One region of the Micromonospora sp. CA-263727 genome, then DNA from elsewhere that is predicted to be linked to it. Evidence: predicted binding sites of a transcription regulator. Region 1 holds the regulator's gene; the other holds the start of a gene.
The links. Region 1 encodes HspR, which represses chaperone genes until heat shock. Its sites were predicted from a motif close to TTGAGTNNNNNNNACTCAA; they were not measured.
Positions count from the first base shown of each region.

Region 2: lon (endopeptidase La) is a predicted target of HspR. The motif match lies at 5,692-5,710, and genes of this name have one in related genera.

Region 1 is NZ_CP192031.1:183,816-199,446, forward strand. Features, by position in the region: gene ACQPYA_RS00830 (polynucleotide kinase-phosphatase) at 1-20, shown strand, start outside; gene ACQPYA_RS00835 (DUF368 domain-containing protein) at 123-1,058, shown strand; gene ACQPYA_RS00840 (ArsR/SmtB family transcription factor) at 1,110-1,487, opposite strand; gene ACQPYA_RS00845 (orotate phosphoribosyltransferase) at 1,545-2,075, opposite strand; gene ACQPYA_RS00850 (SDR family NAD(P)-dependent oxidoreductase) at 2,245-3,054, opposite strand; gene ACQPYA_RS00855 (hypothetical protein) at 3,078-3,734, opposite strand; gene ACQPYA_RS00860 (hypothetical protein) at 3,844-4,608, opposite strand; gene ACQPYA_RS00865 (hypothetical protein) at 4,799-5,173, opposite strand; gene clpB (ATP-dependent chaperone ClpB) at 5,319-7,910, opposite strand; gene ACQPYA_RS00875 (hypothetical protein) at 8,038-9,165, opposite strand; gene ACQPYA_RS00880 (cation:proton antiporter regulatory subunit) at 9,197-9,697, shown strand; gene ACQPYA_RS00885 (cation:proton antiporter) at 9,705-10,916, shown strand; gene ACQPYA_RS00890 (hypothetical protein) at 11,086-11,514, shown strand; gene ACQPYA_RS00895 (hypothetical protein) at 11,633-11,851, opposite strand; gene ACQPYA_RS00900 (heat shock protein transcriptional repressor HspR) at 11,980-12,408, opposite strand; gene dnaJ (molecular chaperone DnaJ) at 12,437-13,615, opposite strand; gene grpE (nucleotide exchange factor GrpE) at 13,701-14,477, opposite strand; gene dnaK (molecular chaperone DnaK) at 14,524-15,631, opposite strand, start outside.
Region 2 is NZ_CP192031.1:4,729,987-4,745,617, reverse strand. Features, by position in the region: gene ACQPYA_RS20665 (FKBP-type peptidyl-prolyl cis-trans isomerase) at 25-405, opposite strand; gene ACQPYA_RS20660 (hypothetical protein) at 747-1,319, opposite strand; gene ACQPYA_RS20655 (helical backbone metal receptor) at 1,556-2,269, opposite strand; gene ACQPYA_RS20650 (hypothetical protein) at 2,478-3,335, shown strand; gene ACQPYA_RS20645 (hypothetical protein) at 3,656-4,945, shown strand; gene ACQPYA_RS20640 (histone-like nucleoid-structuring protein Lsr2) at 5,113-5,460, opposite strand; gene lon (endopeptidase La) at 5,734-8,070, shown strand; gene ACQPYA_RS20630 (DEAD/DEAH box helicase) at 8,267-9,973, opposite strand; gene ACQPYA_RS20625 (hypothetical protein) at 10,078-10,881, opposite strand; gene ACQPYA_RS20620 (sensor histidine kinase) at 11,144-12,304, shown strand; gene ACQPYA_RS20615 (response regulator) at 12,301-12,924, shown strand; gene ACQPYA_RS20610 (DUF5715 family protein) at 13,106-14,074, shown strand; gene ACQPYA_RS20605 (asparagine synthetase B family protein) at 14,077-15,631, shown strand, end outside.

The sequences.
Region 1 (15,631 bases):
CGGTCGATCCGCGGCTCTGACCGACCGCCGCCGACCGTGCATGGTGGACGGTGCCGAACGCCCCGGTAGCCTGGGCCGCCGTACGGGACACCTGGTCTATCGATTTACGGAGCGGAATCTTCATGGCATTGGGCGAACGGATAGGGCACGTTCTGCGCGGCTCGGCCATCGGTGTGGCCGAGGCCGTGCCGGGGATCAGCGGTGGGACCATCGCGCTGGTAACCGGCGTGTACGAGCGGGTCATCGCGTCCGCGGGTCATGTGGTGAACGCCGTGCGGTACGCGGCCTCCGACGTTCCGCGCGGACGCGGCTGGACGCGGGCCGGACACCAGTTGCGGCAGGCGCACTGGGACGTGGTGATCCCGCTGCTGATCGGCATGCTGCCCGGCCTGCTGATCGCCGCGAAGACGCTGGAGCCGCTGCTCACCGGCTACCCGGAGCAGACCCGTGGGCTCTTCCTCGGGCTGGTGCTCGCCTCGGTGCTGGTGCCGGTCTCGATGGTCGGCCAGCCGTGGCGTCGAGTCGAGGTCGTCGCCCTGGTGGTCGCCGCGGTGGCGGCGTTCGCGCTGACCGGTCTGCCGCAGGCCACTCTCACGCCACACCCGCTGGTCGTGCTGGTGGCAGCGGCGGTCGCGGTCTGCGCCCTGGTGATGCCCGGGGTGTCCGGGTCGTTCCTGCTGCTGACCGTCGGCCTCTACGAGCCGACGATCACCGCGCTCAACGAGCGGGACTTCGGCTACCTGGCGGTCTTTGCCACCGGCATGGTCATCGGCCTGGCGCTCTTCGTCAAGCTGCTCCAGTGGCTGCTGGAGCAGCACCGCCGGATGACCCTCGCGGTGATGTCCGGCGCCCTTCTGGGCAGCCTTCGCTCGCTCTGGCCATGGCAGTCCGACGACCGGGACCTACAGGCGCCCGGCGACAACCTACCGGCCATCGCCATGCTGTTCCTGCTCGGTGTGGCCGTGGTGACGGCAATGGTCATCGCCGAGCGTCGCCGGCTGAACCGGGCCGCACGGAAACTCACCGAAGAGTCGTACGAGACGACGCAGGTCCGTTGACACCCACCGCTTGGTGGCTGCCCGTCGGGGCGGCCACCAAGCGGTTCCGGTTCAGCGAGCCTTCTTGGTGGCCCGCTTGCGCGGCGGGGTCAGCAGGTCGGCGATCGTGGCGATCGCGCTCGGGACCAGCCGGTAGTAGGCCCACACACCGCGCTTCTCCCGCTCCAGCAAGCCGGCCTCGGTGAGGATGCGCAAGTGGTGGCTGACCGTCGGCTGGGAGAGACCAAGCGGCGCGGTCAGGTCGCACACGCACGCTTCGCCCTCGGGCGCCGACTGGATCAGGCTGAGTAGCCGCAGCCGGGCGGGGTCGGCAAGGGCCTTGAGGACCCCGGCCAGCCGCTCGGCATCGGCGCGTTCGATCGGCTCGCCAGCAAGCGGCGAGATCTGAGGCATAGTCATTTCGGCCAACGCAGTTCCCACGTATTCCATCCTTCCACCAGCAGCATCGATCCGCCTGCATATCAGCAGATCCGAATCGGCAGACTTTTACGCCACAAGGCCGAGGTCAGCCAACGTATAGGCCGCCCGATAGGGCAGTCCGGCGGCTCGCACCGCGTCGCCGGCGCCACGATCAACGATAACCGCCACCCCCGTGACCTCGGCCCCGGCCTCGCGAAGGGCCTCGACGGCGGTCAGCACACTTCCGCCGGTGGTGGAGGTGTCCTCCACCGCCAGCACCCGACGACCGGCCACGTCGGGACCCTCGATCCGGCGTTGCAGCCCGTGTGCCTTGCCCGCCTTCCGGACCACGAACGCGTCCAACGGACGCCCGGGGGCGTGCAACATCGACAACGCGATCGGATCGGCGCCCAACGTCAGGCCGCCCACCGCGTCGTACGACCAGTCGGCGGTCAACTCCCGCATCACCCGGCCGACCAACGGTGCCGCCCGGTGATGGAGCGTCACCCGTCGCAGATCGACATACCAGTCGGCCTCCCGCCCGGAGGAGAGCACCACCCGGCCGTGGACCACAGCCAGGTCGGAGATGAATTTACGCAGGTCGTCGTGGTCCCCCATGGCGATAGAGGGTACTGCGGAAGTCTGTGGGTCGCGTGCGCGGGCCACCTGCGGCAACCCTTCCGGGGGACAGATGGGTGGCGATGTCCGACTACGCTACGTCGATCAATTCGGTGGATCGGGTCATATCGAGCCGGCTGAGCCTGGTCACGCTACCCGGGTGTACCGGTCAGCCGCGATCACGGCCGGTGCGCCCCCGGGTGTCCCGGCCGACCTTGTCGAGCAGCCGGCGCGGCGCGTGCCGCAGACCCGCCACGGCCAGCTTGTACTTCCACGACGGGACACTGACCAACTTGCCTTTACCGAGGTCACGCAGGGCCTCGTCGACCACCGTCGGGGCGCTGAGCCACATCCACTCGGGAGTCTTCGACATGTCGATGCCGGCGCGCTGGTGGAACTCGGTCCGGGTGTAGCCGGGGCAGAGCGCCATGACCCGTACGCCGAAGGGACGCGCGGACCGGCCGATGGACTCGCTGAAGTTGGTCACCCATGCCTTGCTGGCCGAGTACGTCGAACCGGGCATGACCGCCCCGAATCCCGCAACCGAAGAGACATTAATCACTGCCCCGCTGCCTCGCTCCGTCATCGCACGCAGCGCGGCGAGGGTCAGCCGCATCACCGCGTGCACGTTGAGCCGGAGCAGTCGGGCCTCATCCTCGGGTGACGACCGGAGAAACGACGTGTTCAGGCTGATCCCGGCGTTGTTGACCAACAGCTCGACCGGTGGGTTGTCGGCCAGCCGCCGCTCGACCGTCGCGCAACCGTCGTCGGTGGACAGGTCGGCGGCGATCGTCTCGACCACCACGCCGTACCGGCCGGTCAGCTCGGTGGACTGCGCGGCGAGCCGGTCCGCGTCCCGGGCCACCAGCACCAGCTGCCACCCGTCGGAGGCGAGCCGCCCGGCGAACGCCGCCCCGATGCCCGCGGTCGCCCCCGTGATCAATGCCCGGCGCTCGCTGGTCGACTGCTCGGGCGTCACGGCGTCGGGCCTCACGGGCGTACTCACCTCGGCGGATACGGGGGCGACGGGGGTGCCCCGGGTGGCGGGTAGGGCTGGTACGGCGGTGCGGGTGGCTGGTGCGGGGGCGGGGCTGCCGGGCGGCGACGGAACCAGGCGCTGGCCGCAGGCAACGCCAGCAGCACGGCTACCACAAGGTAACCGAGCACCTGACCGACCGAAAGGGTCACGGTGAGCGGGATCCACCAGGATGGTTGGGCGTCCGCGATCCGGTCGACCAGTTCGGCGGCGGCTCGATCGTCGCCGAAGTCCAGGGGCGTGGCGCGCTGGATGATCAAGGTCACCACGCCGCAGCAGCCGAGGAACATGCCCAGCCCGGCGACCACCCAGGTGGCCACCCGGGCACCCCGCCGGCCGGCGGCCAGGCCGAGCGCCAGGCCGGCGAGGAGCAGCCCGGCGAGCACGCTCAGCACCGCCGCCAGCAGCACCGAGCCGCGCAGCAGGTTGACCGCCGCGTCGACCTGGCCGGCGTCGGCCGAGGTGCCGGCGGCCGCCGCGCGGAACCGGCTGACGGTGCCGCCGACGGTGGTCAGGCCGGCCACGGCGTACCCGAGCGCGCCGAGCGTCATCACCGCCAGCACCGCCACGGCCAGCACGACCACGGCCGGCCGGCGGGCCGGTGCCTGTTCGGGGTACGACACGACGAGTCCCTCCGGTAGGCCTTTGGGATGCAACCTACTCGGAGGGACCCATCACAGTCTCCAAGAGCGACCGCCAGCCCTCCTGCCGGTCGCGCTGACTCAGGGACGGTCAGCTGGGGCGATCAGCGGGCGGCGGCTGCTCGCCGGGCTGCTCCGGGCCGCCGGCCGGTGGGTGCTGCCCGCCCGGCCCATCGGGCTGGCCGAGCGCGGGCGGTTGACCGGGTGCTCCCGGGTAGCCAGCCCCGGTCGGCTGCTGCGGGGCGGCCGGGTACCCGGGGACTGGCGGATATCCGGGTGCCGGCGGATATCCGGGTGCCGGCGGATAGCCGGGCTGGCTCGGGTAGCTGGCCCCGGGCATCGGCGGCTCCCACTGCGGGGCCGGCTTGCGGAAGAACTCGTTGGCCTTCGGCAGCGCCAGCAGGATCAACGCCACCAGCACCGAGATCAGGCTGATCGCGCTGAGCAGGGTGGTGACCGGCGTGGTCCAGGAGGGCAGCGCCTCCTCCAACCGACGCTGGACCTCGTCGGCGCTCGGCAAGTCGCCACTGGTGTCCGGGGTGCCGAGGTTGCCGGCCAGGTTGCCGACCAGGCCGAACCCGCTACAGCAGAAGAGGATGCCGCCGACAATCCAGGTGGCGATCCGCGAGCCGTTCTTGCCCCGCAGGTTCAGCAGGCCCAGGCCGAACAGCGCGAAGGCCGCCACCAGCAGGAAGATTGCGGTGCCGATGCTGACGACGACCACAAGGTCGGCGGCGCCCTCCATCCCGTTGGCCCCGGTTCCCCGGTAGGCGTCCTCCATGACGTCACGGACGGTGCCGATGGTGGACAGCGAGATGATCACGCTGATCAGCTGGCAGATCGCGAACAACAACAACAGGTAAGTGGATATCGTCACCACGCTCGGCCGCGACCGGACCGGGGTGCTCTGAGGATCGACCATCTTTCTCCTTCCCGGGAACGCGCTTCACCGTATCGGCAACGGGCCATCCCGGCACGCCACGGCGTTACCCGGCCGCGTCACCGGTGGCGGCGCGCCGATCGGGCGGAGCCGACCAGCGGATGGGTCACGCTCCGGCGAGCCGCTCCGCGGCGTACTCGCCGACCGTGGTCTGCCCCAGAACGCAGCCGGTGGCGGTGTGCAGCTCCGCCGGATCCCCGCGCAGCGCGATCCAGGCCGCCCGACCGGCCGCCGGGTCGAGCTGCCCCAGCAGGGTCGCGGCGTACACCCGGCCCGCCGGTGCGCCGGTCGCGAGCAGCCGGTCGAGCTGGTCGCGTACCTTCTCGGGGTGGTCGGCCACGACCGCCGCGACCCGCTGGTACGCCTCGGTCTCCGGCAGCAGCGACCCCACGATCCCCACGCCGCCGAACGCGACCCTGCCCGCGGCGGCGAGTTCCGAGACGGCCGCCGTCAACTCCGAGTCCTTCTCGCTCCCGAACATGCCTTCCATCCTCGCCCCGCGGGCGTGGATCCGCCCACCAGAGCAGAAGTCGCCGCCGGTCCGACGGGCCGAGCCCGGGTGCGGTGCGGGAACCCACGTCGCGGGTTCCCGCACCGGCGGGCTGGGTAGCAGCGGCGGGCTGTGGTCAGGCGGCCGTGACCGCCAAGCCGTCCTTGCCGTCGGCGAGGTCGACCCGGACCGTGTCGCCGTCCCGGATCTGGCCGGCGAGCAGGGCCCTGGCGAGCTGGTCGCCGATCGCGGACTGGACCAGCCGGCGCAGCGGACGGGCACCGTAGATCGGGTCGTATCCGTGCTCGGCGAGCCAGGTCCGCGCGGCGTCGGTGATGTCCAACGACAACCGGCGGTCGGCGAGACGATGGCGCATCCGCGCCAGCTGGATGTCCACGATGGCCCGCAGGTCATCGCCCTGGAGGGCGGCGAAGACCACGATGTCGTCGAGCCGGTTGAGGAACTCCGGCTTGAAGTGGGCCCGGACCACCGCGAGGACGCCCTCCCGGCGCTGCTCCTCGGCCAGCGTCAGATCGCTGATCACCGCGGAACCGAGGTTCGAGGTGAGAATCAGAATCGCGTTGCGGAAGTCGACCGTACGGCCCTGGCCATCGGTGAGCCGGCCGTCGTCGAGCACCTGGAGCAGGACGTCGAAGACATCCGGGTGGGCCTTCTCCACCTCGTCCAGCAGGATCACCGAGTACGGCCGGCGGCGCACCGCCTCGGTGAGCTGGCCGCCCTCCTCGTACCCGACATAGCCGGGCGGGGCACCGACCAGCCGGGCCACGGAGTGCTTCTCGCCGTACTCGCTCATGTCGATGCGGACCATGGCCCGCTCGTCGTCGAAGAGGAACCCGGCGAGCGCCTTGGCCAGCTCGGTCTTGCCGACACCGGTCGGGCCGAGGAAGAGGAAACTGCCGGTCGGGCGGTCCGGGTCGGCGACGCCGGCCCGCGCCCGGCGTACCGCGTCGGAGACCGCGCCGACCGCCTCGGCCTGGCCGACCACGCGCTCGCCCAGCGACTCCTCCATCCGGAGCAGCTTGGCGGTCTCGCCCTCCAGCAACCGGCCGGCGGGGATGCCGGTCCAGGAGGCGACGACGGCGGCGATGTCGTCCGCGCCGACCTCCTCCTTCAGCATCGCGCCGGCGGCATGGAGCCGGGCCAGTTCCTCCTCGGCCCTCGCCAGGTCGGCCTTGAGGGCGGGGATGCGGCCGTAGCGCAGCTCGGCGGCGCGCTCCAGCTCACCGTCGCGCTCGGCCCGCTCGGCCTCGCCGCCGAGCCGCTCCAGCTCCTCCTTGGCGGTGGAGAGCTTGCTGATGTGGCTCTTCTCCAGCTGCCAGCGCTCGGAGAGCGCGGTGAGCTGCTCGCGCTTGTCGGCCAGCTCCTTGCGGAGCCGTTCAAGACGCTCGGCGGAGGCCGGGTCCGGCTCCTTGGCCAGCGCCATCTCCTCGATCTCCAGCCGGCGTACCGCCCGCTCGATCTCGTCCACCTCGACCGGCCGGGAGTCGATCTCCATCCGGAGCCGGGACGCGGACTCGTCGACCAGGTCGATCGCCTTGTCCGGCAGGAACCGGTCGGTGATGTAGCGGTCGGAGAGGGCGGCGGCGGCGACCAGGGCGGCGTCGGTGATGCGTACGCCGTGGTGCACCTCGTAGCGTTCCTTGAGGCCGCGGAGGATGCCGATGGTGTCCTCGACGGTGGGCTCGCCGACCAGCACCGGCTGGAAGCGCCGCTCCAGGGCCGGGTCCTTCTCGATGTGCTCGCGGTACTCGTCCAGCGTGGTCGCCCCGACCATGCGCAGCTCACCACGGGCCAGCATCGGCTTGAGCATGTTGCCGGCGTCCATCGAGCCCTCGCCCTTGCCCGCGCCGACCACGGTGTGCAGCTCGTCGAGGAAGGTGATGACCTGCCCGTCCGAGTTCTTGATCTCCTCCAGGACGGACTTGAGCCGCTCCTCGAACTGACCCCGGTACGACGCACCGGCGACCATCGCGCCGAGGTCGAGCGAGACCAGCTTCTTGTCGCGCAGCGACTCGGGCACGTCACCGGCGACGATCCGCTGGGCCAGGCCCTCGACGATGGCGGTCTTGCCGACGCCCGGCTCGCCGATCAGCACCGGGTTGTTCTTGGTACGCCGGGACAGCACCTGGATCACCCGGCGGATCTCGGAGTCCCGGCCGATCACCGGGTCGATCTTGCCCTCCCGGGCGCTCGCGGTGAGGTCGACGCCGTACTTGGCCAGCGCCTGGTAGGTCTGCTCCGGGTCGGCGGTGGTGACCCGGCGGTCCCCGCCCCGAACGGTCGGGAACGCGGCGACCAGGTTCTCCTCGGTGGCTCCGGCGGCCTTCAGCGCCCCGGAGACAGCGCCGCCGACCCGGGCCAGCCCGGCCAGCAGGTGTTCGGTGGAGGTGTACTCGTCCCCGAGCGGCCGGGCGATCTGCTCGGCGGCCCCGATGGCGTTGACGAACTCGCGGGCCAGGGTCGGCTCCGCGATGCTGGAACCACGGGCCGCGGGCAGCGCGTCGACAGCCCGCTGGGCGGCCCGGCGCAGCTCGGCGGGGTCGGCCCCGACTGCGCGCAGCAGGCCGGCCGCGGTCGAGCCCTCGGTGTCCAACAGCGACAGCAGCAGGTGCCACGGCTCCACGGTGGCGTGCCCGCGCTGGTTCGCCAGGGCGACGGCACCGGTGATGGTCTCGCGGCTCTTGGTGGTGAAGCGTTCGGTGTTCATGGGCTCCCCTGGATCGGTGTGTCCACTGATACCGACAGAACCAGAGTTGAGCCTATTCCACTCAACTCGCAGGCTGTGATCTACACCACTCCAATCCCGCCCTGAGAGCTGGATTACGGTCGCGGGGTCAGTCCGTGCCGAGGGTTACCGCTGTCCAGGTGCGGTCGGCGAAGATGCCGGTGCCGAGCAGGACGGCGTCCGGGGTGACCGCGACGAGGGTGCCGTCGGGCAGCAGCCGCAGGTGGTGCCCGACGGTGAGCGGCCAGGGCAGGTCGACGTACCGACCCTCGGTGATCGCGCCCGCGCCCCGGGGGCCGACCACCGCCGCAATCCCGCCGCCGAGCGGGACCACCTGCCCCGACTCCGGGTGCCCCTGGGTCGACTCCAGATGCCACTTCCGGGCCGTGAAGCGCCACAGCGCCGGGAAGCCCGTACGGTCGGGTCGCTCGCCGATCAGCCAGAGATCGCCGGCTACTGCCGCCAGCCGGAGCCGGCCCACCTCGCCCTCGGGCGCGGGAACCGGGGTCCGCTGCCAGCTCCGCCCTTCGTCCCAGGAGATCGCGGCGTGGAGTCGGCCGTCCTCACTCGCTCCCGCCGCCACCACCAGCCCGCGGTACTCGGTGCCGTCTCCGGACACCGTCTTGCCGTCGGTCTGCGCGACCGTGTTCAGCGCGGGCATCGGTGGCTGGGCGGGCACCGGCCGCAGGGCGCTGCCATCCCACAGGCCGACCCTTCCCGAGTCTCCGATGAGCTGGATCCGCCCCTGGGCCGCCTGCCACTGCGGGGGCGGGGTCTCGCCCGGGCTGTGCTGGAAATTGTGGCCGCCGTCGGTGGACGTCCACCAGCCGTACGGCTCGGCCCTCAGGGCCAGTATTCCGGGAACGGTGTAGAGCTGATGGTTGTCGGCGACCGGCTTCGGGTGGCGCAGCCGCCGCCAGGACCGGCCGCCGTCCGGAGTCGCGAACAGCAGGGCCTGGCAGTCGGGGCCGGGTGGCTGGCCGTCGCAGGCAGCGAAGAGGGCGTATCCCTGATCGGCGTCGACGAACTCGACGTGCGGCTGGTCGTACCGCTCGGGGACAGCGAGCCGGGTGTGGCGGATCTCCCCGACGGACTCCGGGAACGGCCTTGTTCCGGTCGGGGAGGGGCTCGGCGGCGTCGGCGCGGGCGGGGGCCGGCGAACGTCCCCGATGGAGCAGCCGGCCAGGACTGCTACCAGCGCAGACAGGACCAGAGGGCGGGTTCGGAGCACAAACATTCCGCCTCCGTCGCGAGAGTAGCCTGAGCCCGTGCGAGTACGTGTCGAACAGACTGCCCTACCGGGGATCGGCGTGCGTCACGACATGGTGACGGAGTCCGGCCGCCGGCTCGGCGTGGTCTCCCACCGCAACGGTCGCCGCGACCTGGTCCTGTACGACCCCGACGACCCGGACGGCTGCGCAGCGGACATTCCGCTCACCGACGACGAGGCCGAGGCGCTCGCCGACATCCTGGGCGCGTCACTGATCCTCGGGCAGCTCTCCGGGGTGCGCGAGCAGGCCGCCGGGCTGCTCACCGAGCAGATAGCGATCCCGGCCTCCTCCGTCTACGTCAATCGGCCACTGGGCGACGCGAAGGTCCGCTCCCGTACCGGTGCCTCGATCGTGGCCGTCCTGCGCCGCGGCGAGGTGATCGTCTCGCCGGTGCCGACCTTCCGCTTCGAGGCGGGCGACGTGGTGGTCGTCGTCGGCAACCGGCAGGGCCTGGACGGAGTGGGCGCGATCTTCGCCGACAACGACCTCACCGGCTGAGCCCCGGATGCACGACTTCACCAGCCTGCTCATCGAGGTCGGCGCGCTGCTTTTCCTGCTCGGGTTGCTCGGCCGGCTCGGCCGGCGGGTCGGGCTCTCCCCGATCCCGTTGTACCTGCTCGCGGGGCTGGCCTTCGGCCACGGCGGCATCCTGGAGCTGAGCGCCAGTGAGGAGTTCTTCGCCATCGGCGCCGAGATCGGCGTGATCCTGCTGCTGGTGATGCTCGGTCTCGAATACTCGGCCGACGAGCTGGTCGGCAACCTGCGGTCGGCCGCGCCGGCCGGGCTGATCGACGCGGTGCTCAACGCGCTGCCGGGCGCGGCGTTCGCCCTGCTGCTCGGCTGGGGCTGGGTGGCCGCGGTGGTGCTCGGCGGGATCACCTGGATCTCGTCCTCCGGCGTGATCGCCAAGATCCTGGCCGACCTGGGCCGGCTCGGTAACCGGGAGACCCCGGTGATCCTCTCGGTGCTCGTGGTCGAGGACCTGGCGATGGCGTTCTACCTGCCGCTGGCCACCGCGCTGCTGGCCGGCGTCGGTTTGGTCCAGGGCGGCATCGCTCTCGGGATCGCCGTGCTGACGGTGGTCACGGTGCTGGTGGTCGCGCTCCGGTACGGAAATCTGATCTCCAAGGCGATGTCCGCCGACAACGCCGAGGCGCTGCTGCTCGGGGTGCTCGGCCTGACCCTGCTGGTGGCCGGGGTCGCGGCGCAGCTCCAGGTGTCGGCGGCGGTCGGCGCGTTCCTGGTCGGCATCGCGCTCTCCGGTCCGGTGGCGCACCACGCCGCCGAGTTGCTGACCCCGCTGCGCGACCTCTTCGCCGCCGTCTTCTTCGTCTTCTTCGGGCTGGCCACCGACCCCCGCCACATCCCGCCGGTGCTGCTGCCCGCGCTGCTGCTGGCGCTGATCACCATGACCACCAAGACGCTGACCGGCTACCTGGCGGCGCGACGGGTCGGCATCGCCGAGCCGGGCCGATGGCGGGCGGGGTTGGCGCTGGTGCCCCGGGGCGAATTCTCCATCGTCATTGCCGGGCTCGCGGTGAGCGCCGGCAGCGTCGAGCCGAAACTGGCGGCGCTCGCCGCGACGTACGTGCTGATCACGGTCGTCACCGGTCCGATACTGGCCCGGCTGCCGGATTTCGCCTGGTTCAAGCGGTGGCTGCGGGCGCGGGCGGCGGCGCAGCGGACCCGGACCACCCCGACCGCGGACCGGGCGTGACGGTAGACGGCCGGGTCGACCGTCCGGACGCCCCGGCTCTGCCAACAGTTGCGGAATTGCTTCCTGTAGGGGCTACCCATACTCACCGGTACCGCGTTAACGTGTCGCCCCAGCAGCCAGGGTTCGCGGCGGGCCGACGCCCCTGCGGGCGCGAACGGAAGGTTGGCCGGTGAGCGTGCAGGAGTCAACGTTCCACGGCTTTGCCAACCCCGTCGACCCAAGCCCGGCGGAGTTGCGAGCGTGGGCGTACCACCCGGATTCGGTCCCGTTGACCTCCATGCCGCCGGACTGGGACCTGCTCGTCTCCGGCGACCGGCTGGTGATGACACTGTTCGATCTGGCCATGGACGCGCACTGCCCGGCCCGCCGGTTCGCCCTGCACTGCCTCTACATCTACGCCGCGGACGGGATCCGGACGAACTTCCGGGCCCATCCGAAGCGGCGCTTCCGCAAGCTGGTCGACCAGGCCGAGCGGAACGGCGACGAGATGATGCGCGTCTGGGCCCACAACAGCCGGATGCTGCTGACCCGGCCGAACCTGTTCGTCTACCGCGAGTGGTGCGAGGGCGGGCTGGTCCGGGAGGGCCGGCGGCTCTGAGGCTCTTCGGGACGGCCCGCACGTCCCACGACGGCGAACGGGCCCGGCCCCCCGCGCGGCCACGACGGCGAACGGGCCGGGACCCCCCGTGGCTCCCGGCCCGCACGTCGACGGGTCGTCAGTGTGCCGATCCGCCCCGCTCCCGGCGGTGCCGTGCGGAACGTGCCTGGCCGGCGCCGTGGCCACCCTGAGTCCCCTGACCGCTGAACCGGCCGCTCTTGACCTGGTCGGAGAAGCGTCCCTTGACGATCCGGTCGAACCGCATGCGGACGTCCTCGGCCAAGCGGTCGAGCCGATGCTCCGCCGATTCGGCCACCTTCTTCGCCGCTTCCGTCATGGCTCCCCCCGCCAGATCGGAGTCCGGATTGAGATGGTTGGACCTGATTAACGAGGTTAACGGAGCCAGCCCGACTCCCGCTCGGGTTTGCCGAAGTACGGCAGAGACGGGCAGAGCGCCACCGGCGGTCAGCTGCGACGGGGACGCCACACCACCAGTGCGGTGGAGGTCTGGCTGGTCGGGACCAGGTCGCGGCCGGGGAAGCGGGCCAGCGACTCCAGCTCGGCCATCCGGCGGTACGCGGCCTCCAGCTCGGCCTCCAACTGGGCGACCCGCTGCTGGGCCTGCTCCAGCAGCTGTTCCAGCCCGATGATCCGTTTGATCCCGGCGAGGTTGACCCCGTCGTCCTGGCTGAGCCGCTGCACCTCGCGCAGCAGCACCACGTCCCGGACGCTGTACCGGCGCCCGCCGCCGGCCGCCCGGCCCGCCTGCACGAGGCCGAGCCGGTCGTACTGGCGCAGCGTCTGCGGGTGCATCCCCGCCATCCGCGCCGCAACCGAGATCATCAGCACTTTGGCCTCGTAGGCAGGGTCATCCGAGCCGACGAACCCGTTCATCCTGCTCACCTCCGCAGCACTTCACCGATCAACCGAACCGACGCACCCGCGCGTCGAGATGTTCCCGTGCCGCCGGCGGGGTCTGCGCGGCGAACGTCTCCAGGGCGGCCCGAGCCGCGTCGGAGACCCCCGCTGGCACCACCACGTCGAGCGTGACCAGCAGGTCGCCGACCTGACCGTCGCGGCGGCTCACCCCCTTGCCCCGGGCCCGCAGGATCCGCCCGCTCGGCGTGCCCGGTGGCACTCGCAGGGTCACCGCTCCGTCGAGGGTCGGCACCCGCAGGTCGATGCCGAGGACCGCCTCCGCGAACGTGATCGGAACGGTCAGCGTGAGGTCGTCACCGGCGCGTCCGAAGAGTTCGTCCGGCCGGACCTTCACGTGTACGAACAGGTCGCCCGCCGGGCCGCCGCGCTCGCCCGGCTCGCCCCGGCCGGCCAGTCGGATCCGCTGGCCGTCGGCGACCCCGGCGGGAAAGCGGACGTTGAGCGTACGGGTCTTGGTCACCCCGCCGGTGCCCTGGCACTCCGGGCACTTCTCGTCCACCACCGTGCCGACACCCTGGCAGTTGCGGCACGGCTCGGAGAAGCTGAACGCACCCTGGTTGCGGGTGGTCACCCCGGCACCGTGGCAGACCGGGCAGGTCCGCGGCTGGGTGCCCGGCTTGGCGCCGTTGCCGTGGCAGGTGTCGCAGACGCCGGGGGCCCGCAACGTGAGCGGCAGGGTCACTCCCCGGACGGCGTCGTGGAAGTCGAGCACCACCTCGGTCTCGACATCGCGGCCCCGCGCCGGGCCGGGCGCGCCGCCGCCACCCGCGCCGCCCGAGAAGATCGAGCTGAACAGGTCGGAGATGCCGCCACCGGCGAACCGGTTACCGCCCGGCGACGCGCCGCCGAACAGGTCGGAGACGTCGAACGGCATGCCGCCGCCCGGCTGGCCCGGTTGACGCGCGCCACGCCGGAACGCGCCCGAGCCGAACAGCGAACGCATCTCGTCGTACTCGCGGCGCTTGGTGTCGTCGCCGAGCACCGCGTACGCCTCGGAGACCGCCTTGAAACGCTCCTCGGCCTGCGTGTCGCCGGGGTTGTGGTCCGGGTGCGACTCACGGGCCAGCTTTCGGTACGCCTTCTTGATCTCGTCAGCGGAAGCGGTCTTCGTCACGCCCAGGACCCGGTAGTAGTCCTTCTCGATCCAGTCCTTGGAACTCACCCGTGCACCTCCTCCCCACCTGCGGGCCCGGGCCGTCCCGCCCGCCAGGTCTCGGCGGGCGGGACGGCCCGGTCACCGTCGCGCACTATTCCGGGTCGGCGACCGCGACCATCGCGGGTCGCAGCAGCCGATCACCAATCTGGTAGCCCCGACGCATCACCTGTACGCAGCTTGGCTCGGTGACGTCGGCCGAGGTCTGGTGGGCCACCGCCTCGTGCAGGGTCGGGTCGAACGGGTCGCCCTGCTCACCGAACGCGGTCAACCCGAACTTGCCCAGCGCGGTGGTCAGCTGCTCGGCCACCGAGCCGAACGGGCCGACCAGGTCGCCGTGTTCCCGGGCCCGGTCCAGGTCGTCAAGGATCGGCAGCAGCGCGGCGAGCACCGCACCGGTCGCCTGCTCGGTGACCAGGCCACGGTCACGCTCGACCCGCTTGCGGTAGTTGGCGTACTCGGCCGAGACCCGCTGGAGGTCCCGGGTGCGCTCCTCCAGGTCGGCGCGGAGCGCCGCCAGCTCGGCACCGAGCCCGTCAGAGGCCGCCGCCTCGTCCGGCTCGGCCGCCGCGTGCTTCCCGACCGGCTGGGCGGGCGAGTCCACCACCGGCGGGCCGTCCGTGGACGGCTCGCTCAGCGCGGTGGTCTCGACCTCCATCGCGTCGACCACCACCTCGGCGTCCTCGACCAGGCCCTCGGCTGGGGCGTCCGAACCGGCGTCGGCAGCCGCACCGTCCGGCTCTTGGGTCTGGCTGATCTTGCGGTTGTTGCGGATGACGACCCGCGGCGCGTCGGCGGACGGCTCGGCGGCCGAGCCACCCGACGCCGACCCGCGCCGACCCGCGCCGGCGGCTCGGGGCTTCTCGGTCATACGGCTACCTCATCCCTCTGCCGGTGAGCTCGGGCCGCGAGGACAGTCACTTCTTGTCCTCGTCCACGATCTCCGCGTCGACCACGTCGTCCGCGCCGGGCCGCGCGCCGCCGGCCTGCGCGCCGCCGGTCGCGTCGGCGCCGGCGGCACCAGCCGCGCCGCCGGCGCTGGCACCGGCCGCACCGCCCGGCTGGGCCTGCTCGGCCTGCTGGGCGTAGAGCAGCGAGCCCGCCTCCTGCGAGACCTGCGCCAGCCGCTCGTGCGCCGACTTGATCTTATCGATGTCGCTGCCACCGAGGGCGCCACGCAGCTCGCCGAGGGCCTCGTTGAGCTTCTCGCGGTTCTCGGCGGGCAGCTTGTCGCCGTTCTCGGCGAGGAACTTCTCGGTCTGCCACTGGAGCGCCTCGGCCACGTTGCGGCTCTCGGCCTCGTCGCGGCGGCGCTTGTCCTCCTCCGCGTGCTCCTCGGCGTCCCGGCGCATCCGCTCGATGTCATCCTTCGGCAGCGAGGAGCCGCCGGTGATGGTCATCTTCTGCTCCTTGCCGGTGCCCAGGTCCTTGGCGTGCACGTTGACGATGCCGTTGGCGTCGATGTCGAAGGTGACCTCGATCTGCGGCACGCCGCGCGGGGCCGGCGGGAGGCCGGTCAGCTCGAAGGTGCCGAGCTTCTTGTTGTACGCGGCGATCTCGCGCTCGCCCTGGAAGACCTGGATCAGCACCGACGGCTGGTTGTCGTCGGCGGTGGTGAACACCTCGGAGCGCTTGGTCGGGATGGTGGTGTTGCGCTCGATCAGCTTGGTGAAGATGCCACCCTTGGTCTCGATGCCCAGGCTCAGCGGAGTCACGTCGAGCAGCAGGACGTCCTTGACCTCGCCCTTGAGCACGCCGGCCTGGAGGGCGGCGCCGACGGCGACGACCTCGTCCGGGTTGACACCCTTGTTGGGCTCCCGGCCGGTGAGCTGCTTGACCAGTTCGGTGACGGCCGGCATCCGGGTCGAGCCACCGACCAGGATCACGTGCTCGACGTCGGCGACCTTGATCCCGGCGTCCTTGACCGCCTGCTCGAACGGGCCCTTGCAGCGGTCCAGCAGGTCCTGCGTCATCCGCTGGAACTCGGCCCGGCTGAGCGTCACGTCCAGGTGCAGCGGGCCGGCG
Region 2 (15,631 bases), 2.6 Mb from region 1:
GGGGGCCGGCGCCGGACGCACAGGTCAGCGGAGACCGAGCAGGTCGACCACGAAGACCAGGGTCTCGTTGGGCTTGATGACCCCACCGGCGCCCCGGCTGCCGTAGCCCAGGTGCGGCGGGATGGTCAGCTTGCGCCGGCCCCCGACCCGCATCCCCACCACGCCCTGGTCCCAGCCGGCGATGACCCGCCCGCCACCGAGCGGAAACTCGAACGCGTCGCCCCGGTTCCAGGAGGCGTCGAACTCGGCGCCGGTGGAGTGCGAGACCCCGACGTAGTGGACGCGGGCCACCTGGCCGGGCTGCGCCTCGGGGCCTTCGCCCACGGCGATGTCCTCGATCACGAGGTCGGCCGGCGGGGCGCCCTCGATCGGACCGATCTCGGGCTTGCTCGCTGCCTGATTCATGCGGATTCTCCTGTGACGTCGGCTTCGGTCAGCACAATCCTGCCGGATGCTACGTCAAGAGCGGCGACCGCCACGTGAAGAGAGCGCCCACCGTGGGCGGGCTGCCCCCGTACGCGCCGGTCTCCGAACCATCATCCGCCCCGTGGGTACGTCTCTTGCGGTCACAGCAGCAACGAACGTGCCCACCAGCCGCCTCCGTCGCCGGGGGCGACCTGCCGTCGCGGGCGGGGCCGTCTGCGGCGGAGTCGAAGGTGGCGGGAGCGTCGCGGTGCGGGCCATCGAGTGCGGCGGGCGTCACCGGTGGTGACGCCCGCCGCGAGGGGGGGAGGTGGGTAGGTCGGTCAGCGGAGCCAGCCGAACCGCTTGACGATCGGCAGCCGTGCCCAGGCGCGGCCCGCGCCCCAGGTGTCACCGGCGTTGGTCACCGCGAGCAGGGCCAGCACCCCGGCGTAGATCAGGTGGTCGTCCATGAAGGGGTTGTTCGTGGGGGGCAGGGCGGCCGTCCACATCAGCACCAGCAGCAGGCCACCGGCCGCGGCGGCGACGCGGACCCCGATGCCGAGCATCAGCGCGGTACCGATGGCCGCCAGCCCGATCATGAACAACCAGTCGGCCCAGGCGGCGCCGGCGATGCCGTTGTAGAACCCCTGGAACGGACCGGCGGCGCCGAAGGTGAGGAAGCCCTTGGTCGGGCTGCCCCCGTTGAGCCAGGCGTTCTTCGCCTCGGTGGCGAACCCCAGGCCGAACACCTTGTCCAGGAAGGCCCAGAGGAAGATCCAGCCCAGCGCCAGGCGCAGCCCGGCGAGCAGGTAGCGGGTGGCCCGCTCCCGGATGGGCTGCTTGCGGTCGATCGCGGCCCCCGGGGTGTTGATGGCGACGGTGTTCCGCTCGATCATCGCGGTCATCGTGTCCACGTCCCTTCTTTGCTTCGCACCGCTGTCCCGGTGGCACCTTCATTGGACGCCCGTGGGACGTGGCGTCGGCAGGGCCACCGGGCGGGCCACGGCGGGACCTTGGACCCCTGTCGACCGGGACCACCCGGACCGGGACCATCCGACCGGGGCCACCAGACCTGGGCGGCACGCCCGACTGGCACCGGTCACGGCAGCCGTGCGTAGGTGCGGCGGTCGTGGGAGGGCGCAGGGGACGGTCAGCCGGTGGCGAGTTGGGCGGCCAGCACCGAGGGAGCCTCGGCCAGTGACGGGCCGTACCAGGTCAGGTGCCGTCCGGACAGCAGGGCACAGGGAGTGCCGGGAAACGCCTCCGGCCCGTCGTCGCGGGTGAACCGGTACGGCTCGTCCGGCAGCACGACCAACTCCGGTGCGTCGGCGCGTAGCTGTTCCAGGCTCGGCCGGGGATAGCGTTCCGGCTGGTCGGCGTAGATGTTGGACACCCCAAGGCGGCGCAGCACGTCCCCGGCGAAGGTGTCGGCGCCGAGCACCACCCAGGGGCGTCGCCAGACCGGCACCACCGCCCGCCGGGCGACCGGGGTCGGCGGCAGCCCGGCCCAGGCCCGCCGGGCCGCGGCCAGCCAGTCGGGCTCCGCCGGCGCGCCCAGATCGCGGAGCAGGTCGGCCAGCTCGGTCAGCGCGCCGTCCACCGTGCGCGGGTAGGTCACCCGGATCGGTACGCCCGCGGCGGCCAGCGCGGTGGCGTCCTCGCGCCGGTTCTCCTCGATGTTGAGCAGGACCAGGTCGGGCCGGAGCGCGCGGATCCGGTCCAGGTCGGGATACTTGCTGCCGCCCACCCGTGGCACGTCAAGGTCGGCCGGGTGGGTGCACCAGTCGGTGGCCCCGACCAGCAGCCCGGGCAGGGTCGCCGCCACCGCCTCGGTCAGCGAGGGCACCAGCGACACCACGCGCACCCGTCCACCTCCTCGGTCCGGGCCGTCCGGCCGGGCCCGCCGCCCGGGAAGCCCGGCGGCGGCCGTGGCGGCCCCCGGTGGCGGGCGGCGACCACGGCGACCCCGGTGACGACCGGAGGCGCTGGAGCGGATGCCCTACCGGGGGAGCCGGCGGCGTGATCGCCATCCTAGACTCGGTCGGTCGACGGCAGGATGGGTGGATACGACGATGACCGGTGGCGACGACTCCTGGCTGTCGACGGTCCCGGCCGGCGGCCGGGATCCAATGCTGGTCCGGGCCGGGCAGCGGGTGCATCCCGGGCTGCGCCTGGGGGAAGTGGCCCGACGCCGCCCGCCCGGCGTCACCGGGCACCAGTGGAACACCGCCAGCCGCATGCTCCTGGACCTGGTGGTCTGCGCGGAGGACACCGGCCGGCCGAGGTTCGCCGTCGAGTTCCGGTCGCCGTCGCCCGACGCCGCCGCCCGCCGGGCCGAGCGCATGATGGCGGCGGTCACCGCCGCCGTCGGCCTGCCGGTGCTGCGGGTCACCTCGGCCACATTGCGCGCCGCCGAACACGGCGCGCAGATCGTCGGGTACGTCATCGAGGCCCGCCGGTACGCCGACGGTGCCGCCGGGCCGGAGGAGCCGGCGGTCGGGTTCCGTGACATCGCGGGCCGGCTGCCCGACGGGCGGACCGGCGCGGTGAACGACCTCGGCGCGCTCGCCCGGGCCGAGACGTTCGAGGCGTACGTGGCAGGACGGTTGGCGGACCCGATCCTGCGCGGGCTGCACGTGCGCTGGGCGGAGGGGGCCGCCGAGGGGTGGAGCTGGGTCGAGGTGCGTCCCGGCGAGAGCCTGGTGGAGCGGGTGTCGCTGCACCCGTACCGGCTCTCCTGCGGGGTTGATCCGGCCCGGCTCGCCGAGGACCTGGCCGCGCTGGCCATCGGCGACCGGCTGCGGACCCTGGAGGCCGGCGCGCCGGCGCTGGTGCCTCGCGCGGATCTGCTCGACGGCATCCGGCGGCTGCGGGACCGCCGCGACGAACTCGTGGACGGTTTCGCCTACGACCATCTCTGCGAGGTCTGACCGGCGACGGCGCACGGCCGGCGGTCACCGCCGGTGGTGTTTTGACGTCGTTCTGTTTCCTGTCGCCCCGGATCGAGGTCGTCGGAAAAAAAGTCATCTCTCCTTTGAACCTCCGTCGAGGAGGGTCCGTACCTCACCGGGAATGGACAGGATCTCGCCAACCCGCACCGGCAGGCGCGGGAGACGGTGCGGAAAGGGCATCGTCGTTCGTCGACGTGCCATCGGCGCGTTCGGACGGTCCCCGTCGAACGTGCCACCACGATTCCGTTCGGTCCGTCGAGTCACGAATCAGGTACCGGATCGAGAAGGAGAGCAATTCGATGCGCAGGTCAACCCGGTCGCGCCGACCATCCGGTAGCGCGCGGACCAAGCGACTTCTGGCCGTTGGCGCCACGCTCGCTGTCTTCGGCGGCGTCGTCGCCGTGACTCAGATCTCGTCGGCCGGTGACCGACGGCAGAACAACCAGACCCGGCCGGTGGCGGCCACCTGCGTGGAGCCCAGCCCGGGTGCGACCGCGCCGAACGCCCGTGGCGCCACCACCACCCGCACCTGGCAGAACGGTCGCTGGGTGACCAACCACTGGGGTGACGGTCAGCAGACCGTGGAGGAGTGCCAGGAGACCCGCGCCGGCACCGGCGGTGCGACCACCGGCTCGCTGGCCGTGGCCTGCCCGGATGTGGTCAGCCGGCTGCCCCAGGTGCCCGACCGGGCCCGCGCCGAGGTGGACCGCAACCTGAACGCGCTACAGACCCAGATCACCGAGGCCGACCGGCGACTCGCCGCCGAGGGCAACCGGGGCCAGGCGTTCATCCGCAGCGCGATCCTCGACCCGCTGGCCAGCAAGCGCCGGGCCACCCTCGACCGGATCACCATCGCCATCGACCGCTTCGGCCCACGGCCGCGCGGTCTCGCCAACCTCGCCACCTGCCAGGTCCAGCCGGTCGACAACACCAACGGCGGCAACAACGGCGGTGGCAACAACGGTGGAAACAACGGCGGCGGCAACAACGGCGGTAACAACGGCGGGGGCAACAACGGCGGCAACAACGGGGGCGGCAACAACGGCCTCGACGTGCTGGCCAACAACTGCAACAACAGCCAGTTGCAGCCGCACGACGGGTTCCAGAACGGCAACCGCTGCATCAGCACCGCCTTCGGCGAGGTCGGCTCCGCGGCCAACAACCCGTCGCTGCTGATCACCGAGTTCCCGCAGCAGGTCGACCGCAACCAGGGCTTCGCCATTCGGGTCAGCACCCGCAACCTGGTCCGGGACCGCTTCCTCCCGGCCGGGCAGGGTGGCTACTACCTGGAGAGCTCGCTGCTCAACGGCGAGGGCCTGACCCGGGGCCACTTCCACACCGCTTGCCGGATGCTGAACAACACGAACGAGGCACCCGCGCCGGAACCGGTGCCCGCCTTCTTCGTCGCCACCGAGGACGGCGGCGGCGGTAGCCAGCCGGACAGCGTGGTCATCCAGATTCCGGGTCTGCCGGATTCGGGCACCGCGCAGTGCGCGGTCTGGGCCGGTGACGGCTCGCACCGCATCCCGATGTCGGAGCGGGCCAACCAGACCCCGGCCTTCGACGCGGTGCGGATCCAGGTCAACTGACGCAGGTCAACTGAACTGACGCGGCAAAACGCGGGCCGTCCGGAAAGTGTTCCGGACGGCCCGCGGCAGGTTCGCGGACGCGTCGCTCGGGGCGGGGGCGTTCCACCGGGTGCCCATTCGACTTCGTGACGTGACCAATCCGGGGGCCGGATCCGCGCTGCCGCTGTTCAGCGGTTCTTGTACGCCTCGACCACCTCGACCGGGATGCGACCCCGCTCGGAAATCTTGTAGCCGTTGCTGACCGCCCATTCCCGGATGGCGCGGTTCTGCTCGCGGTTCATTCCCGGAGCGGTCGAACCGACGGCGCGGCGAGGGCCGCGAGCAGTCTCGGCGGCGCCGCGGCCGAGTCGCCGACCAGCATTGATAAACGGATCCAGCGCCTTGCGCAGGACGCCCGCGTTCTCGTCGGAGACGTCGATGGTGTAGGCGACGCCATCCAGGCTGAACTCGACCGTCCGGTCGGCCTTTCCGCCGTCGAGGTCATCGGTCAGCACCGTGATTACTTTTTTCGCCATCGTCGATTACTCCCTGTGTCTGGCGGGGTGTGGTCAAAGTTTGACTCATCGCCCGGCAATTGCGCAACAAAAGCCACGCCTTTCGTCGGCTCGCGTTTTGCGTGGCGTCGAAATCCCGATTCCGCAGCGTTGCCGGCAGATGTCGTGCGGTCGGTCGGGCTGTCCGCCCCTCGGTCGCGGGTCGCTTCGTGTCCTGGGTCACACCACGGAACAACGGTGCTCTGCCGCGACTTGAGTCAAACACGCTCAACTCAATGCGATGGCAGGTGTTCGATGGCAACTCTTCCGGTACTTCCACTGACCGACGCCGTGCTGCTGCCCGGCATGGTCATCCCGGTGACCCTCGACCCGAGCACCCAGGCCGCGGTCGACGCGGCCCGGGCCACCGGCGACCGCAAGCTGCTCGCTGTGCCCCGCCTGGACGGCGAGTACGGCTCCGTCGGGGCGATCGCCACCATCGAGAAGGTCGGCCGGCTGCCCAGCGGCGAGCCGGCGGCCGTGATCCGCGGCCTCGGACGTGCCCGCATCGGCTCCGGTGTGCCCGGACCCGGCGCGGCGCTCTGGGTCGAGGCGACCGAGATCGACGAACCCGCCCCGGCCGGCAGGGCCCGGGAACTCGGCCGCGAATACCGCGCCCTGGTGACCTCCGTGCTCCAGCAGCGCGGCGCGTGGCAGGTCGGCGACGCGGTGGAGCGGATGACCGACCTCTCCGAGCTGGCCGACTCGGCCGGCTACGCGCCGTGGCTCAGCCTGGCGCAGAAGACCGAGCTGCTCGCCGCGCCGGACGTCACCGCCCGGCTGGAACTGCTCGTCGGCTGGGTGAAGGACCACCTCGCCGAGCAGGAGGTCACCGAGCAGATCAACTCCGAGGTACGCGAGGGGCTGGAGAAGTCGCAGCGGGAGTTCCTGCTGCGCCAGCAGCTCGCCGCGATCCGCAAGGAACTCGGCGAGGACGCCCCGGACGGCTCCGCCGACTACCGGGCCCGCGTCGAGGCCGCCGAGCTGCCCGAGAAGGTACGCGAGGCGGCGCTGCGCGAGGTCGGCAAGCTGGAGCGGGCCAGTGACGCCTCCCCGGAGGCGGGCTGGATCCGTACCTGGCTCGACACGGTGCTGGAGATGCCGTGGAGCACGCGTACCGAGGACAACACCGACCTGGCCGCGGCGCGGGCCGTGCTCGACGCCGACCACGCCGGCCTGGCCGACGTGAAGGACCGCATCCTGGAGTACCTGGCGGTGCGCAACCGGCGGGCCGAGCGCAACCTCGGTGTCGTCGGCGGGCGCGGCTCCGGCGCGGTGCTGGCCCTGGCCGGCCCGCCCGGCGTCGGCAAGACCAGCCTCGGCGAGTCCGTCGCCCGGGCGCTCGGCCGCAAGTTCGTCCGGGTCTCCCTCGGCGGCATCCGCGACGAGGCCGAGATCCGGGGTCACCGCCGCACCTACGTCGGCGCGCTGCCCGGCCGGATCGTCCGGGCGCTGCGCGAGGCGGGTTCGATGAACCCGGTGGTGCTGCTCGACGAGGTCGACAAGCTCTCCGTGGGGTACGCGGGCGACCCGGCCGCCGCCCTGCTGGAGGTGCTCGACCCGGCCCAGAACCACACCTTCCGGGACCACTACCTGGAGGTCGACCTCGATCTCTCCGACGTGCTCTTCCTCTCCACCGCCAACGTGGTGGAGGCCGTCCCCGGCCCGCTGCTGGACCGGATGGAACTGGTCACCCTGGACGGCTACACCGAGGACGAGAAGGTGGCCATCGCCCGGGACCACCTGCTGCCCCGGCAGCGGGAGCGGGCCGGGCTGACCGCCGACGAGGTCGACGTCGACTCCGCGGCGCTGGGCCGGATCGCGGGGGAGTACACCCGGGAGGCCGGCGTACGGCAGCTGGAACGGGCCCTGGCGAAGGTCATGCGGAAGGTCGCGGTGGCCCTCACCGACGACCCGACGCCGGTCCGGGTCGGCGCGGAGAACCTGGTCCGCTACCTCGGCCGGCCCAAGCACACGCCGGAGTCGGCGGAGCGGACCGCGGTGCCGGGCGTGGCCACCGGGCTGGCGGTCACCGGTGCCGGCGGCGACGTGCTCTTCATCGAGGCGACCAGCATGGACGGCGAGCCGGGACTGACCCTGACCGGTCAGCTCGGTGACGTGATGAAGGAGTCGGCGCACATCGCCCTCTCCTACCTGCGCGCCAACGGCCGCCGGCTCGGCCTGGACCCGAACGCCCTGGCCGGGCGGCGGATCCACCTGCACGTCCCGGCGGGCGCGGTGCCCAAGGACGGCCCGAGCGCCGGCATCACCATGGTCACCGCGCTGGCGTCGCTGGCCAGCGGCCGGGCGGTACGTCCCGAGTTCGGGATGACCGGCGAGGTGACCCTCTCCGGCCGGGTGCTGCCCATCGGCGGGGTGAAGCAGAAGCTGCTCGCCGCGCACCGGGCCGGCCTGACCGAGGTGATCATCCCGGCCCGCAACGAGCCGGACCTCGACGACCTGCCCACCGAGGTACGCGAGGCGCTGACCGTGCACACCCTGGCCGACGTCGCCGACGTGCTCGCCCTGGCCCTACGCCCGGCCGAGATCGACCCCGCGTCCCTAACCGACAACACCCTCACCGCCGCTTAGGGGGTGTAAGGAGGGGGCCCCTGTTAACGCCTGGTGTATAGCAGGGGCCCCCTTTTAACAAGATCCATCCGGCAACTGGCGCCGCCTGGCAACGGTGGGCGTCAGTTGCCGCATTCTGGGCATGGTGCCGGTGAGAGGGGTTCCCTTCTATACACCAGGCGTTAACAGGGGCCCCCTCCTTACACCTCAGCAGGGGTTAGCCGCGGTCGTCGCGGTCGCGGCGCACGGTGGCCTTGCGGCCCTTGATGGTGCTGTTGCGCAGCCCGGCGATCACCTCGTCGGCGACGGCGATCGGCACCTCGACCAGGGAGAACCGGTCGGCGATCTCGATCGAGCCGATGTCCCGTCCACCGATCCGGGTCTCGCCGGTGATAGCGCCCACCAGGTCCTGCGGGCGTACCCCGGCGCGTCGGCCGAGACCGATGAAGACCTGAGTGGTGCCGCTGCTGCGGGGACGCGCCGGTCGACGCTCGCCCCGGGCCTCGTAACCCGGCCGGCCCTCCCGGCCCTCGCGGGGCGTGCGGACCGAGACCTGGGGGATCTCCTCTTCGGCCTCGTCGGAGCCGGGCAGGGTCGCCTCGTGGGACAGCTTTACCGCCGCGAGCGCCACCTCCATCAGGTCGAACTCGTCGCTGAGCGTCTCGACGATCACCCGGAACGGCTCCAGGTCGTCCTCCAGCAGGCTCTCCCGCAGCGCGGCCTGCGTCAGCTCCAGCCGGCGGGTACGCAGGTCGGCCACGGTGGGGATCTTGTCGATCATGATCCGCTGGCCGGTGACCCGCTCGATGGTCTTGAGCATCCGGTGCTCCCGGGGCTCGGCCAGGGTGATCGCCACGCCCTCCCGGCCGGCCCGGCCCACCCGGCCGATGCGGTGCACGTACGACTCCGGGGCCGACGGAACGTCGTAGTTGACCACGTGGCTGAGCTGCTCGACGTCCAGCCCGCGCGCTGCGACGTCGGTGGCGACCAGCAGGTCGGCGGTGCCGGCGCGCAGCCGCCCCATCACCCGGTCGCGCTGTTCCTGGCTCATCCCGCCGTGCAGCGCCTCGGCCCGGTAGCCGCGACCGTTCATCGTCTCGGTGAGCCGGTCGACCTCCTCCCGGCTCCGGCAGAACACGATCGCCGCGGTGGGCGACTCGACGTCCAGCACCCGGCCCAGCGCCGCCGGCTTGTGCGCCCGCGCCACCAGGTACGCGCTCTGCCGCACCCGGGGGGCCTCGCCGGCCACCGGCTGCTCCCGGGCGATCAGGATGCGTACCGGATCGGTCAGGTGCGCCCGGGCCATGCCCTCGATGCGCGACGGCATGGTGGCCGAGAAGAGCACGGTCTGCCGCTGCTCGGGGGCGTGCTCCAGGATCGCCTCGATGTCCTCGGCGAAGCCCATGTCGAGCATCTCGTCGGCCTCGTCGAGCACCACCGTGGCCAGGCCGCCCAGCCGGAGCGTGCCCCGGGCGATGTGGTCCAGCGCCCGTCCGGGGGTGGCCACCACGACGTCCACGCCGGCGTCCAGCGCCCGTAGCTGGCGGCCGATCGGCTGCCCGCCGTAGATCGGCAGCACCCGGGCGCCGAGGTCCTTGCCGTAGCGGTGGAACGCCTCGGAGACCTGCACCGCGAGTTCTCGGGTCGGGACCAGCACCAGGGCGTGGGGGTCGCCGCCCGGCCGGTCGTCCGGCATCCGTTGCAACAGCGGCAGGGCGAACGCGGCCGTCTTGCCCGTGCCCGTCGCCGCCTGCCCGAGCAGGTCCCGGCCGGTCAGCAGCGGAGGGATCGCCTCCCGCTGGATCGGCGTGGGCTCCTCGTAGCCGAGCGCGGCGAGCGCGGCGAGCAGTTCGGGCCGCAGGCCGAGGTCCGCGAAGGCGGGCTGGTCGGTGGACGGGTCGGGGGGTACGGGCGTGGAACTCATGGGTCAAGCCTTTCATCACCCCCACCGGCCCGCTGCGGCGACCACCGGAACGTGCATCCGGGGCCCGCCGCCCCGTGCCGGCCGACCCCGCGAGAAGGCGGATGTCAGCCGGTGACCAGGGCCAACATGATGGTGATCCCGAGTACGGCGTCGATCACAGCGCACCACTCTGCGTAGCCGCGTGGCACCACCCGCCGGGTGCGGTGGTGGAGGAGGTCCCACCCCGCGTGGCCCAGCCAGCCGACCGCCACCAGCCACTGCCCGGCGCTACCGCCGAGGAGCACGGCGAGCAGGGCCAGCCCCGACCATCCGGCCAGGCCGCCGAGCTGAAGCCGGAGATTCCCCGGTACGCCCCACTGCCGCCGGACGGTGCCGATGACCAGATACCCGACGGGCAGAACCAGCAGCGTGTGGGCGGCCAGCGGGACGGGGGAGGTCCAGTTGTCGGCGGTCATCAGCAGCGCCAGCCCGGCGGGCCAGCGCTGCGCCAGCACCCGGGCCAGCGGGTGTCGCGGGGCGGGCCGGGCGGTCGGGTGTCGGGCGTACTCGGCCCGGCGCCGCAGCACCGCCGCCACCATCGCCGGCGCGATCAGCAGGTGCGCGCCGGCCAGCAGGGCGTCCGCGTCGAGCAGCCCGGCCCGGTACGGCACGAGCAGCAGCAGGACCGGCGCGTACATGGCCAGGACCATCTCGCCGGTCGCCACGCGTGAGTGCCCGCGGTACCCCATCCACACCGCCATGCCGATACTCATGTCGGTGGCCATCAGCAACGCCCCGAGGCCGGGTGTCGCCGGCGCCAGGTCGAACGCCGCGCCCAGGCTGGCGCGCGCCGGCCCGAGCAGCAGCATGCCGGCCACCATGGCCAGCCCCATCTCCAGCAGGTGCCGGGCCAGCGGCCGGAGCCACACGCGGCGCCCCGGCCCGGCCCGCCGCCCGGAGGCCGTCCTGGCGGGAGTCGTCGTGACGCGGGCCGTCGTGACGGGAGGCGTCGTGGCGGGAGGCTTCGTAGCTGGGACGGTCGGGGTCAGCTCTGTCATGTCACCGAGCGTCGTGGCCGGCGGGAGCGGGAACCATCCGCGCGGTGTCACCGGTTCGCCGGGTGTTCCGCCCGGTCGGACCGGGCAACGCGGTGGGTCCACCGGTACGGCGGCGGGCTCTACCCTGACCACCGTGGCGGCGGACGCGGTGGTGGTGCCGGGCGGCGGACGGACCCTGTCCCGCGCCCGCGCGGCGACCCTGGTCTCGCTCACCTCCGGCATGGTCGCCACCCTGCTCCTGCCCGCGGTCGGGTTGAGCCGGGAACCCGACGCGTGGCGGGTGGCCTCGGGGGCGGTCGGCATCGTCGCGTTCGCACTGGTGCTGGCGGTGGCCCTGGGTACCGCGGTGACGCCCGGATGCTCCGATTCGCTCCGTCGGCGGCTGCGGTTCGGGTACGCCGCCGTGGCGGTGCTCGGCGTGCCGCTCGTCGCGCCGGTCGCCGTCGGCGCCTGGCCGACCTGGGCCTGGCTCGGCGTGGCCGTGGTCGGCGGGGTCCCGTTGCTGGCGCCGTTCCGGGCGGTGCTGCCGGCGACGGTCGCCGCCCTCGCGGTCGCCGGCACGGTGGCCGAAGCGACCGGTGCGTCAGTCGGCCGGGCGCTGCTGATCACCGGCACCGTCGGCCCCGGTATCGCCGCGGTCAACGGGTTCCAGGTGTGGTTCTGGCGGCTGCTCGTCCAGGCCGGGCAGGGACGGGCGGCCCAGGCCCGGTTGGCCGCCGCGCAGGAGCGGCTGCGCTTCGCCGGGGACGTGCACGATCTGCTCGGACACCACCTGACCGTCATCGCGCTCAAGGCCGAACTGGCCGCCCGGCTCGCCCCCGACGACCCGGCCCGGGCCGGCCGGGAGGCGGCCGAGGCGCAGCGCCTCGCGGCCACCGCGCTGACCGAGCTGCGCCGCACCGTGCACGGCTACCGGCAGGTCGACCTTGCCGATCAGCTCACCGCGGTGGGAGAGGTGCTCCGCTCGTCCGGGGTACGGTGCACGCTCGTGCCACCGGCCGGCGAGCTGCCGCCGGAGGCGGCGACCCAGCTGGCGGCCGTGCTCCGCGAGGCCGGCACCAACGTGTTGCGGCACAGCCGGGCCGGCTGGTGCCGGATCGAGATCGCCCAGGAGGAGGACGTGGTGCGGATGACCGTGACCAACGACGGGGTGACCGCCACGGCGGTGCCGGACCAGCACAGCCACGGCCTGCGCGGTCTCGCCGACCGGCTGGCCACGACCGGCGGGCAGTTGCGCACCAGCCGCGCCGACGGGGTGTTCATCGTCGAGGCGACCGTACCGACCGCCACATGACCACCGAGCGCCCCAGGATCCGCGTCCTGCTCGCCGACGACGAGGAGTTGATCCGTACCGCCCTCGCCGCGCTGCTGGACCTTGAGGAGGACCTGGCGGTCGTCGCGCAGGCGGCCGACGGGGATGACGCGGTGGCCGCCGCCCTCGCCCACCGGCCCGATGTGGCGGTGATCGACCTGGCCATGCCCCGGCGGGACGGTTTCGCCGTCGCCGCCGAGCTGTCCCGGGCGCTGCCGGGCTGCGCGGTGGTCATCCTCACCGGCCAGGCGCACCCCGCGCACCTGGCCCGCGCCCTGGGCGCCGGGGCCCGCGGCTACCTGCCCAAGGGTGCCCCGGGCGGGGCGCTCGCCGACGTGATCCGCCGGGTGCAGGCCGGCGGCCGGTACGTCGACCCGGCGCTCGCGGCCGACGCGCTCACCATCCCACCGTGCCCGCTGACCCCGCGTGAGCTGGAGACGCTACGGCTGTCCGAGGACGGGTCGTCGGTCGCCTCGATCGCCCGCCGGGCGCACCTGTCCAGCGGAACGGTCCGCAACTACCTCGCTCTCGCCGTGCAGAAGCTGGGCGTCGACAACCGGGCCGAGGCGGTACGCGTCGCGCGCGAACACGGCTGGCTGTGACCCGCCGGCAGCCGCCGCGCAGATCCACCGCGGCCGTACTGGCGGAAAGTGGTGTCGCGGCCCGTGCCGACTCCTTGCAGGGGAGATAGGAGGATTGCTCGAACTCCTCCCGGTTTGCGTGGTTACGGTGTCACCGAGGGTGACGTACGCCGTGATGCCGCGACGGAGAGAGGACCCGACCATGCGTGTGCCCAGCCGTAGCCCGAGACAGCAGTCGGGGCCGCCGGTGCCGTATGCCGCGCCGGCCCGCCGCCGCGCCTCGTCCAGACTGTCGCGCCGTACCCCCGCCGTCGAACCGGACCTGGACGCGTACCGCGACGCCGTGGCCGAACTGCTGGTCGAGGTGGGGGCGCTCGCCGGGGCGAACAGTACGCAGGCCCGCCAGGTCCTGATCGACCAGCGGCTGCGGGAGCCGGCCATCGCCGCGGTGCTCGACAACACTCCCCAGGGGCTGATCGGCGCCCGGGAGACCCTGCTGCTGGAGATGGCCCGCTACCAGCCCAACGCGCGCAGCTCCGCCAGCGACCTGGCCGGGCTGGTACGCATCTACCTGCTGTCCCGCATCGACGTGATGTGGTGGCGGGAGGCTTCCACCTTCCTCACCGACCCCGAGGTCCACCACAGCACCGAGCTGGTCGACCTGGAGTGGCTGCGGCGGCGCGACCTGCTGCGGTTCCGCTACACCGAACAACCCCGGACGGTCGTCGGCCGGGGAGTGCGGGCGCTGCGCCGACGGGTGCTGCCGGACGCGACGCCGCGCACCGCCGGGCTGTTGTTCCGCCGGGCCCGCCGCGAGGTGGTCGCCCTGCTCAACGACATCGGCCGCGAGTTCGCCGCCGCCACCCCGGCCGGCACCCCGCCGCTCTGGGTGACCAGCTTGGTCCGCAGCGCCGAGCACCAGTACCGGCTGCGCCGCCTCGGGTACGCCGCGATGGTGCCCAGCGGCCACTGCCTGGGCTGGGCGGTCGACGTCGAGATGGAGTGGTTCGGCCGGTTCGGCGTGCGGGACACCCTGGCCGGGCTCCTGCTGAACCGGCAGCGGACCGGCGAGATCAACGTGGTCGACGAGGGGCAGGCCTGGCACATCTGTCTGGCGCCGTCGGCGACCTTGCGGCTGCGCCGGGCGTACGAAGCCGAGATGGGGGTCTGACCATGTGCGGCATCGTGCTCAGCCTCGGTCCGGAGGCCGACCCGGCGATCTTCCGGCGGATGCTCACCCAGCTCGTCCCGCGCGGTGAGGTCACCGAAACGCGGTATGAGACCGGCCTGCTCGCCGGCGTCCGGCGGCTGCGGGTGGTGGATCGCAACCGCGCGGTGCAGCCCTGGCTCTCCGCCGACGAGCGCTGGCTGCTCTGCTACAACGGCGAGGTCTTCAACCACCACGAGCTGCGCGCCGAGCTGACCGACCTGGGCCACCGGTTCCACACCACCAGCGACACCGAGGTGGTGCTCGCCGCGTTCGAGCGCTGGGGCGAGCGGATGGTGACCCGGCTGCGCGGCGAGTACGCGTTCGCCATCGTGGAACGGGCGACCGGCCGCGCGTACCTGGTGCGGGACCCGCTCGGGGTGAAGCCGCTGTACTGGTCGCGGCCCCCGGGGTGCCTGCACGTCGCCAGCGAGGTCAAGGCGCTGGTCCGGGCGGGCGCGCCGGTGGTCGAGGTGCCGCCCGGGCACCACGGCTGGGTCGACGCCGACCGGCAGGTCCACCTGCGACCGTACGTGGACCTGCTCTCCCTCGGCGCGGATCTGCCGGTGGTGGTGGACCCGGACGAGGCCGCCCTGCTCGTCCGTACCGCCCTCACCGACAGTTTCCGGGTGCGGCTGGACACCGACCTCACCGTGGGCGTGGTGCTCTCCGGCGGCCTGGACAGCTCGCTGGCGCTGCTGCACGCGGCGCAGCTGCACCCGGACTGCGTCGCGGTCACCGTCGGTGTGCCGGAGAGCCCCGACGTGGCGTACGCCCGGCGGCTGGCGAAGGAACTCGGCGTGCCGCACGAGGTGGTCGAGCTGCGCCCGCGCGACATCCGGCTGGCCGACATCCGGGAGGCGATCCGGATCTCCGAGCTGACCGAGTACGGCGACATCATCAACGCGGTGGTCTCGGTGCCGATCTTCCGCCGGCTGCGGGAGCTGGGGGTCAAGGTGGTGCTCACCGGTGACGGCTCGGACGAGCTTTTCGGCGGGTACCCGATGTACCACGAGGTCGGGCCGGCGGCATCCCGACGCCTCTTCCTGCACAAGATCCGTAACCTCTGCCGGACCGAGTTGCAGCGGGTCGACCGGACCAGCATGGGCTTCGGCGTGGAGGCCCGGGTGCCCTTCCTCGACCTGGCCCTGGTCGAACTGGCGATGCGCCTGCCGATCGAGCTGAAGATGCGGGACGGTCAGGAGAAGTGGATTGTCCGGCGGGCCTTCGCCGATCTGCTGCCCGACTACATCCGCCGCCGGCCGAAGAACCCGATGTCGTACTCATCGGGGCTGCACGAGCGGGCCCGGCTGTACAAGCCGCTCTTCGCCCGGCTGCACCGGTCGTTCGGGTACCAGCTGCTGGAGCCGGTCCGCCGCGACTTCGACAGCGTGCTGATGCGCTGCGGCAACGACCTGGACGCCGCGATCGCCGCCGGCCTGGCCCGGCCGGACTACACGGTGCTGGAACACGCCCGCGACCTGGTCGGCGCGGCGCGCTGGAACGCCGCCCCGATGGTGC